3 regions of the Schleiferilactobacillus harbinensis genome follow, and region 1 is predicted to be linked to each of the others. Evidence: predicted binding sites of a transcription regulator. Region 1 holds the regulator's gene; each other region holds the start of a gene.
The links. Region 1 encodes HrcA, which represses chaperone genes, less so after heat shock. Its sites were predicted from a motif close to TTAGCACTCNNNNNNNNNGAGTGCTAA; they were not measured.

Region 1 (3,282 bases):
TGTGAACATATTTGCTACTATTGCAATTTCAATAAGGTTTTCATCCAGGGCCAGCCGGTGGATGACTATATCACGCGGTTGCTAGAAGAAATTAAGATGGTGCTGGCTGAATACCCGGATGAATCGATCGAGACCGTCTATATCGGCGGCGGGACACCGAGTGCGTTGTCTCCGGAACAGATGGACCGGCTGCTCAGCGGGGTCAACGACCTGCTGCCGCTGCCGGCCGGCGGCGAATTCACCATTGAATGCAATCCCAACAACTTGCTGACCATGGATCTCCTGCACGTGTTCAAAGACCACGGGGTCAATCGCTTGAGTGTCGGTGTCCAGTCGTTTGACGACGCGGTGTTGAAGAAAATCGGCCGCACCCATCGGGCCAAGGACGTGTACACCGCCTTCAAAAATGCCCGGGCGGCCGGCTTTGACAACATGTCCATGGACCTGATCTACCGTTTGCCGGGGCAGACCTATGATGATTTTGCCGATAGCTTGCGCCAAGCGGTGTCCCTGGATCTGCCCCACTATGCGACATATTCCCTGATCCTGGAGCAGCGAACCGTATTCTATAACCTGATGCGTGCGGGCAAACTCCACCTGCCCAGCGATGACACGGAGGCTGACGAGTATGAACTGGCCATGGATTATTTCGCCGATCACGGGCTTCACCAATACGAAATCAGCAACTTTGCAAAGCCCGGGTACGAATCGGTGCACAACAAGAAGTATTGGCAGAATGAAGACTACTTTGGCTTCGGCGCCGGCGCCTGGGGCTACCTGGATCGGGATCGCTACCATAATTTCGGCCCGATTCAGCAATATCTGAACCCGTTACGGGCGGGCAAGGTGCCGGTGTTTGCCCGCCAATTGGTTTCTCCCGAGGAACAAATGGAAGAGCAGATGTTTCTTGGGCTGCGCTTGAATGCCGGGGTGGACCGCCAGCGTTTTGCCCAGCGCTTCAAGATGACCATCGAGGACGTGTACGGGCAAACGGTGCCGGAACTGGTCGCCCAGGGATTGGTCACCGATGATGGCCGCCATGTCGCGCTGACCCAGCGGGGCCGCTTCATCGGCAACGACGTGTTTGAAAAATTCTTGCTGGATGATGCCGATTAGCACCCGCACCGAAAACCTGCTAAAAATATCGCTGAGCCATTGACTTCAAAGCGCTTGGTTGGTATATTATGTAGTGTATTAGCACTCAACATCATTAAGTGCTAAAAAAGAGGTGGTAGCGATGCTGACCAAACGTGAGATGTTGGTGTTAAAGGAGATTATTCGGCACTATAACGAGAGCGGCCAACCGGTGGGTTCTAAGACCATCATGGGTTCGCTCCCGATGAAGGTCTCCAGTGCCACGATTCGCAACGACATGGCGGCGCTGGAATCGGCGGGCTTGATCGAGAAGACCCATTCGTCCTCCGGCCGGGTGCCGTCCGATACCGGCTATCGGTATTACTTGGACCATCTATTGCAGCCGACGATGGTGGATTCCGATGATTTGAATATGATTCAGACCATTTTCCGTCAGAAGTTCTATCAAGGCGATGAATTGGTGGCCCAGTCGGCGAAGATCCTTTCTGAACTGACTCACTATACAGCGATCACGCTGGGGCCGGAAGTGGGCGTCATGCGCCTGGAAGGCTTCCAATTGATGCCGCTGGGTAATCGCCGGGTCTTGGCCTTGCTGATTACCACCTCCGGGCAGGTCGTCAATAAGACGTTCGTGATCCCGGATACCGTCACTGGTGAACAGCTGGAGGCGGTGATGCGGGTGATCAATGATCAGCTGGTGGGCAAGCCCATTGCGACGGTCATGAACCAGCTGGACAGTCATTTGATCCCGCTGATCAGTCAGTATATTCACTCGCCGGATTTCTTTCTGGATGTGGTCCATGGGATTCTCAGCGAAGCCAGTGCAGACCGCTTCCATATCAGCGGCAAGATGAATATTCTGGATTACGCCCACATGGACGATGTGAATCAGCTGAAGTCGCTGTATCATCTGATCGATACAGATGATCAACTCGCGGCGCTCCTGGGGCTGAACGATCCCGATGACGACACCAAGCCGCCCACTGAGCACGGGGTGACCGTGCGCTTGGGTCATGAGTTCCCGAACCAATTGCTGGCCAACATGTCGTTGATTCGGGCTACGTACCACGCTGGCGAGTATGGGGATGGCATGATTGCGATCCTCGGTCCGTCCAGCATGCCGTATTCCCGAGTGATCGGGCTGCTGGATTTATTCCGGGATGAACTGGCCCGGCGCATTGCCGATTACTATCGGGATCACGGATAATTAACGAAGGGGTTTTGCAGATTGGCTAAGGAAAGAGAACACGAGACAAAGAAGAAGGAAGATTTTCCTTCTGAAGATCACGTGCAAGAAAAAGATACCGCGGCTCAAATCCACGCCCATGTCCAAACTGGCCGGAAGAAACAGCCGGAATCCACTGAGGACAAGGTATTGGATGAAACCAAGGCAGACCTGGATGATTTGATCAAGGGCCCGTCGACCGCCGCGTTGGAAAAAGAAAATAAAGAGTTAAAAGACAAAGTGGCCCAACTGGAAGATAAATACTTGCGGGCTGAAGCAGAGATGCGCAATATGGGCAATCGCCAGAAGAAAGAAATCGACGGGATGATTAAGTACGACGGCCAAAGATTAGCCAAGTCGATCCTGCCGGTGGCCGATAATCTGGAACGGGCCTTGGCCGCTGAAGTCAATGCGGACGGCATGGCCCAGCTGCACAAGGGTGTGGAAATGACCCATGAACACTTGATCCACTCCTTGGCCGAGAATCACATTACGGAGATCGCGGCGGCGGGTGAAAAATTTGACCCGACCAAGCACCAAGCGGTTTCCACTGCACCGGCCGACAAGGATCATCCAGCCGACACGGTCGTGCAAGTGCTGCAAAAGGGCTACATGCTGCGGGATCGCGTCCTGCGGCCCGCGATGGTCGTTGTCGCTCAGTAATACGCGTGAATTGAATAAAAATTTGAATTGTATATTGTTAAAAGTGAGGTAATTTGAGTATGGCAAAAGTCATTGGTATCGACTTAGGCACCACCAACTCCGCAGTCGCTGTTTTGGAAGGCGGCAAGCCAAAAATCATCGCTAACCCAGAAGGCAACCGGACCACACCGTCCGTTGTCGCCTTCAAGGATGGCGAGATCCAAGTCGGGGAAGTCGCAAAGCGGCAAGCAATCACGAACCCGGACACAATTTCTTCGATCAAGCGCCACATGGGTGATCCGAATTACACCGTTAAAGTC
Region 2 (3,282 bases), 1.3 Mb from region 1:
TGGATGATCCAGATAATAGTCTGTGACCTTATCCAGAATCTGGGATTCAATAACCCGGCGTAACGGCCGAGCACCCATCGCTTCATCATAACCCTTGGTAATCAACCAATCTTTAGCGTCTGCAGAAACCGTTAAGGTAATCTGCTTGCGGCCCAAGATGCGGCTGACATCAGCGAGCATTAAATCAACGATCTGATGCAAGTCTTTCTTGGTCAAATGACTGAATTCAACGATACCGTCGAACCGGTTCAAAAATTCAGGACGGAAGTAAGGCGCGATCCGGGTCATGATGTCTTCATCTTTCTTCCCGGATTTAGCCAATGCTTCGGTACCAAAGCCGGCATTGGACGTGGCAATGATGATCGTGTTCTTGAAGTTGACCACGTTGCCCTGGCCATCGGTCAGCCGCCCATCATCCAAGACTTGCAGCAGCAACGTGATGACTTGCGGATCGGCCTTTTCAATTTCGTCCAACAGGACAATGGAATATGGATTCCGGCGGACTTGTTCCGTCAGCGTATTGCCGTTGTCTTCGTAGCCGACGTAGCCGGCACTGGTCCCAATCAGCTTAGAAACGGCAGTTCGGTCAGAATATTCACTCATATCCAACCGGATGATGGCGTCCTTGCTGCCGAACATATCCAGCGCCAGCTGCTTAGCCAGTTCCGTCTTGCCGACCCCCGTGGGACCAACGAAGAGGAAGGAGCCAATCGGCCGATTGCCGCTGGCAAAGCCGGAACGGCTGCGGCGAATAGCCCGGGCAACCATATCCACGGCTTCATCCTGGCCAATGATCTTCCCCTTCAACCGGCTGCCTAAGCCCTTCAGGCGTTCGATATCGTTACCGGACATCTGCTGAACAGGGATACCGGTCAACCGCTGCACGGATTCGGCCACATCATTCGGCGTCGCCACAGCCTCGACTTGTTTGCCATCGTTGGCCAGCTGCTTTTGAATCTGGTCCGCCTCGGTCTTAGCCTTGGCCGCCGCCTTGTAGTCCTCTTTCTTCGCGGCGGCATCCTTTTCTTTGTTAATTTCCTTCAATCGTTTCTCCAAAGCCACCTTATCCGTCACCGGATGTTCAGCTGCCAAGTGCGCGGCGGTCATATCGATCAGGTCAATGGCCTTATCGGGCAAAGACCGTTGCGGAATGTACTGCACGGAATAGTTTACCGCCGCCTGCAGGACATCATCCGGCAATTGCACGTGATGGTGCTGTTCGTAGAGCTTGCGGACGCCTTGGAGAATCTTGAAGGTGTCGGCCTTGCTTGGTTCATTCACGGTGACATCGTTGAACCGGCGGGCCAGGGCCGCATCCTTCATGATGGTGTTGCGGTATTCGTCCTGGGTCGTCGCCCCGATGACGGTGACTTCGCCCCGGCTCAGGGCCGGCTTGATGATATCGGCCAAACCCTTGCTGCCGTTATCGTCGCCGCCGACAGAACCAGCGCCGAGAATCTGTTGAATTTCATCAAAGAACAGAATGACGTTGCCCGCGGCCTTGACCTCTTTGATCAGATTCTGAATATTCTGTTCGAAGGAGCCCCGGTACTGGGTACCGGCTTCCAGGTTAGAAATATCAATGGACCAAATCTGCTTGTCCTTGATTGCTTCCGGCACATCGCCTTTGACAATAGCCTGCGCCAAGCCTTCGACGATGGCCGTTTTGCCGACCCCAGCGTCACCAACCAGGATCGGGTTATTCTTCGTCCGCCGACTGAGAATCTCAGCGGTCTCTTGAATTTCCTTATCCCGGCCAATGACCGGATCCAGCAACCCATCCTTGGCTTCTTGGGTCAAATTTCGACCCATCTTTTCCAGGATGCCGCCCTTCTTAACGGCCTTGGTCTGCCCATCATTGACGGGAATACTGCTGCCGTCACCGCTGGGCATTTGCCCAGTCGCCCGGAATTGGGCGAACTGATCCGGGGTCAATTCATGGCCGTTCACCACATACCGGGCGGACTGGCCTTGACCCATTTGATGCATCACTTGATTGAAGAAATCATCCATATCGTTGTGGAAGAAATCATCGTTGTTGTTAAAATCGTCTGCCATAAGACATACCCCCTATAAACCACTTAGACAATATTACTTGCGTTTTCTGTGAACGGTGCTTGCACACCGTGCCGGTGTCTCTCTCACCGAACAATTATAGTATATACCAGTTTTATCACTCTGTTAAGCTAATTGCTAATATTTAGTGCACAAAAAGGCAGGCTGCACTTGGGCAGACTGCCTGAATGGTCTACATATCCTTTAGGTCTTCCATCATTTGGCGGTTCTCGTTATAGTACTTCATTCCCTTTTTCACGAAATCCTCGTGAGCAGTAGACGGAAGCTTGCGATACGTAATTGTCCCCTTCACCGAATCAACTACTTTTTCAAACGTATTTGTACTATCCGCCCCGAGCTGTTTCAATTCAGACTGGGTAACTTCAAGTGAGTACTCACGGCCGTAAGGAACCAACGGCACGACGCTTCTATTATCCATGTTGTGCGGCCTCCATTCCTAATATCTGCTAGTATACGCACTCAGCAACGTTAGAACCATCATTTCGGCTTATAACAAGCAATCTGATTGCCCTCCCGCGCCCCAATTTGGTATACTTTCTGGACATCATTTTGCGTCACGAGGGAGGATCACTATGACCGCACCAACAACTTGGCGTTTTAACTTCTACCGCATGTGGACCGGCCAGTTTCTATCCGGCATCACCAGTGCCATCGTCCAATATGCTCTGCTGTGGTACTTAACCGTCGAAACCAAATCAGCCACCATGATTTCGCTGGCGACGATCATCGGCTTTTTACCGGGCATCTTCATTTCGCCCTTCGTCGGGCCGATCATCGACCGGCATAATAAGAAATGGCTGATGATCGGGACGGATATGCTGACGGCGCTGGCGGCCCTCGTCTTGGCGGTCATTGGCCTGATTGGTCATACCTTCCCCCTGTGGATGGTCTTCTTAGCCATGTTCGTCCGCTCGCTGGCCCAGACGTTTCAATATCCCACGCTGCAATCCATCACCCCGACTTTGGTCCCGAACACGATGCTGACGAAGATCAGCGGCCAAATCGGGGCGTTCCAGTCCGTGCAAATGATTATCGCCCCGGCGGTGGCGGGGGTGCTCTTCGGCATGTTCGACATCAATTACGTGATTCTGCTGGATGTCGTTGGGGCGATTTTCGGGTCCGCGACAATGCTGATCACCCGCTTGCCGGAACGGCTGAAACAGGACGGCCCGGTCCATTTCTGGCAGGACATGCTGACCGGTTGGA
Region 3 (3,282 bases), 760 kb from region 1:
GTCGGTCAACCGGCCGTCATCCAAGATCTGCAGGAACATGTGCATCACGTCCGGGTGCGCCTTTTCGATTTCATCCAGCAGGATCAAGCTGTACGGATGACGCCGTACCTGCTCAGTCAACTGACCAGCCTCTTCGTAGCCGACATAACCCGGAGGCGAACCGATCAGCTTGGAGACGCTGAACTTCTCCATGTACTCACTCATGTCAAAGCGAATCATCGAATCCTCGGAACCGAAGAGCTGCTTAGCCAATTGCTTGGCCAATTCCGTCTTGCCGACCCCAGTGGGGCCAACGAACAGGAAGGAACCGATCGGCCGGCCGGACTTGTTGAAGCCGACCCGGTTGCGCCGAATGGCGCGGGCCACATCTTCCACGGCCTTGTTCTGACCGATGATGTGTTTCTCCAATTCAGGGGCCAGGTTGACCAGCTGATGCTGTTCCTGATCCTTGATCTGGCCGACGGGGATACCAGTCTTCTCTTCAACGATGTTTTCCATGTCCTTTTCGGTCACGGTCGGCTCGTTCTTGGGATCAATGGTATCCTTCTTCTTCATATCCCCGAGCTTGTCGATCTGGTCACGGTAGTAAGCAGCCTTCTCGTAGTCTTCCTGCTTGAGGGCGGCCTGCTTTTCTTTCTCCGCGGCGTCGATCTTTTCTTGGATCGTCTCGGGATCAACAACAGTCAAAGTCAAATTCTTGCGGGAACCAGACTCATCCAACAAGTCAATCGCCTTGTCAGGCAGGAACCGATCTTGGATATACCGGCTGCTCAACTCCGCAGCTGCCTTGATGGCCTCCGCGGTGTAGTGCACGTGGTGATAATCCTCGTACCGCTTCTGAATGCCCTGCAGGATCTTGATGGTTTCCTTGACACTCGGTTCATCCACTTGGATGGGCTGTAACCGGCGAGCCAGAGCAGAATCCTTCTCGATCGTCCGATACTCGTCACTGGTCGTTGCGCCGACCAGCTGCAGTTCACCCCGGGCCAACGCTGGCTTCAAGACGTTACCTGCGTCCATACCGCCTTCCGCGTTGCCCGCCCCGACGATCTCATGGATCTCGTCGATGAACAAGATGATGTCTTTATTCTTCTTTAATTCTTCCATTAACTGGGTCATGCGTTGTTCGAATTGACCGCGGATCCCGGTGCCTTGCACCAGAGAAACAACGTCCAAGCGAATCACGCGCTTGTTTTGCAGCTTAGCGGGCACATCGCCATCGACGATCTTCTGAGCTAAGCCTTCCACCACGGCCGTTTTACCGACCCCGGCCTCACCAATCAGGACAGGATTGTTCTTGGTCCGGCGATTGAGGATCTCAATCACCCGGGCAATTTCCTTATCCCGGCCGATCACTGGATCGATCTGGCCATTCTTGGCTTCGGCAGTCAGGTCAACCCCGAATTGTCCGAGCAGACCACCGCCGTTGCCGCGCCCGCCTCGACCACCAGCTTGGGTCTGGGGACGCTGTTGTTGGAAGTTCTCGTTTGCTTGGTTTTGGGCGGCTGGATTCATGGCTTGGAAAATATCGTTTAAGCTGCTAAACCCGAATGGATCATTCGGGCCGGCGTCACGAGTGCCATTCTGTGCCTGGTTCTTCAGCAGTTGATAGCAGTCTTGGCAAAGATTGATTTCCTTGCGCTGGCCATTAACGCTGGTGTACAGATGGATCGTGGCTTCATTCTTATGACAGTTGTCACACAGCATACGCTTGCCACCTTTCTTCACTGGCCGAAACTTGCTTTCGACCTACGCTTATTATCATACAACTAGCACTCTCTTGATGCAAGTGCTAACGCTTGGGGCAAATCGCCGATTTTTCGCGGCTTTTTAATGCACTGTGCTGTGAGGGGGTATAATAGGAAGCGGATCAATGTTCCTAACAGAAAGGAGGCTGTGGGGCTCATGCCTGACTACCAACAAGCGCTGCAACAGCTGGTGGCCGGGAAGATCAGCGAGATCACCATTAAACCGGAGAACTTCTTCGCGTTTCGAAAGGTCTGGACCGATTTTCCCCAGCGCAACGAGATTGTGGGCACCGCCCAGCGCGGCGGCACCATCGTTTACCAGTTCCATGAAAGCGGTAAACACTAACAGCCATCGTACTTTTTACGGGGCTTGAAGGTTGTATCACTACTGAAAAAATGGTACTCTGAAAGATGAAATGTAGGGCTTTCGCCGTGCCATTTCCCGACCACCTGACGTGGTTAATTAACTGATCAAAAGGAGATATGAATCATGGAAAAACGCGATTTTCACATCATTGCTGACACAGGTATCCACGCTCGTCCCGCTACGCTGCTGGTCCAAACAGCAAGCAAGTACGACTCTGACATCAACTTGGAATACAAGGGCAAGTCAGTGAACCTGAAGTCGATCATGGGCGTTATGTCCCTGGGCGTTGGCCAAGGGGCTGATGTGACCATTTCTGCCGAAGGCGCGGATGAAAAGGATGCCATCACTGCCGTAGCCGACACGATGAAGAAGGAAGGACTCGCTGAATAATGAGTAAGCACCTCAAAGGGATTGCCGCCAGTGACGGGATTGCCGTCGCGCCCGCCTACCTGTTGGTAGAGCCGGATCTGTCGTTCGACAAGAAGACGATCAGCGATCCTGATACAGAGGTTAGCCGCTTACAAGATGCACTTGATAAATCAACTGCAGAATTAAAGATTATTCGGGACAAGGCCAAGGAAACTTTGGGTGCAGACGAGGCACAAGTCTTCGAAGCACACATGATGATCCTGGCCGATCCTGATTATATCGGTGCAATCAAGTCCAAAATCAAGGACGATAAAATCAATGCAGAAGCGGCATTATCTGCTGTATCGGATCAGTTCATCAGCACCTTCGAAGCCATGACGGACAACAAGTACATGCAAGAACGTGCCGCCGACGTGCGGGATGTCACGAAGCGGGTGATGAGTCACCTGCTGGGTGTCACCCTGCCCAACCCGGCATTGATCGACCATGAAGTCGTCATTGTGGCCCACGACCTGGCGCCCAGTGATACGGCGCAATTGAACAAGAAATTCGTTAAAGGATTCGTCACCGATATCGGCGGCCGGACGGCCCACTCGGCCATCATGGCCCGGTCGCTTGAGATTCCCGCCATTGTTGGTGCAGAATCCGTCACGAAGGACATCAAGGACAATGACATGGTCATTGCTGATGGTCTGACTGGCGATATCGTGATCGATCCTTCTGCTGATCAAATCAGCCAGTACAAGGACGCCGCTGAGAAGTTTGCCGCGCAAAAGGCGGAATGGGAGAAGCTGAAGG

Region 2: FMM01_RS14785 (ATP-dependent Clp protease ATP-binding subunit) is a predicted target of HrcA. The motif match lies at 2,171-2,197, and genes of this name have one in related genera.
Region 3: FMM01_RS01145 (ATP-dependent Clp protease ATP-binding subunit) is a predicted target of HrcA. The motif match lies at 1,770-1,796, and genes of this name have one in related genera.

What each region holds. Positions count from the first base shown of each region.
Region 1 covers NZ_CP041364.1:983,249-986,530, reverse strand. Annotated here, with positions in the region: gene hemW (radical SAM family heme chaperone HemW) at 1-1,116, shown strand, start outside; gene hrcA (heat-inducible transcriptional repressor HrcA) at 1,238-2,302, shown strand; gene grpE (nucleotide exchange factor GrpE) at 2,324-2,983, shown strand; gene dnaK (molecular chaperone DnaK) at 3,043-3,282, shown strand, end outside.
Region 2 covers NZ_CP041364.1:2,990,568-2,993,849, reverse strand. Annotated here, with positions in the region: gene FMM01_RS14785 (ATP-dependent Clp protease ATP-binding subunit) at 1-2,058, opposite strand, end outside; gene FMM01_RS14780 (hypothetical protein) at 2,249-2,494, opposite strand; gene FMM01_RS14775 (MFS transporter) at 2,649-3,282, shown strand, end outside.
Region 3 covers NZ_CP041364.1:219,310-222,591, reverse strand. Annotated here, with positions in the region: gene FMM01_RS01145 (ATP-dependent Clp protease ATP-binding subunit) at 1-1,707, opposite strand, end outside; gene FMM01_RS01140 (hypothetical protein) at 1,906-2,094, shown strand; gene FMM01_RS01135 (phosphocarrier protein HPr) at 2,239-2,505, shown strand; gene ptsP (phosphoenolpyruvate--protein phosphotransferase) at 2,505-3,282, shown strand, end outside.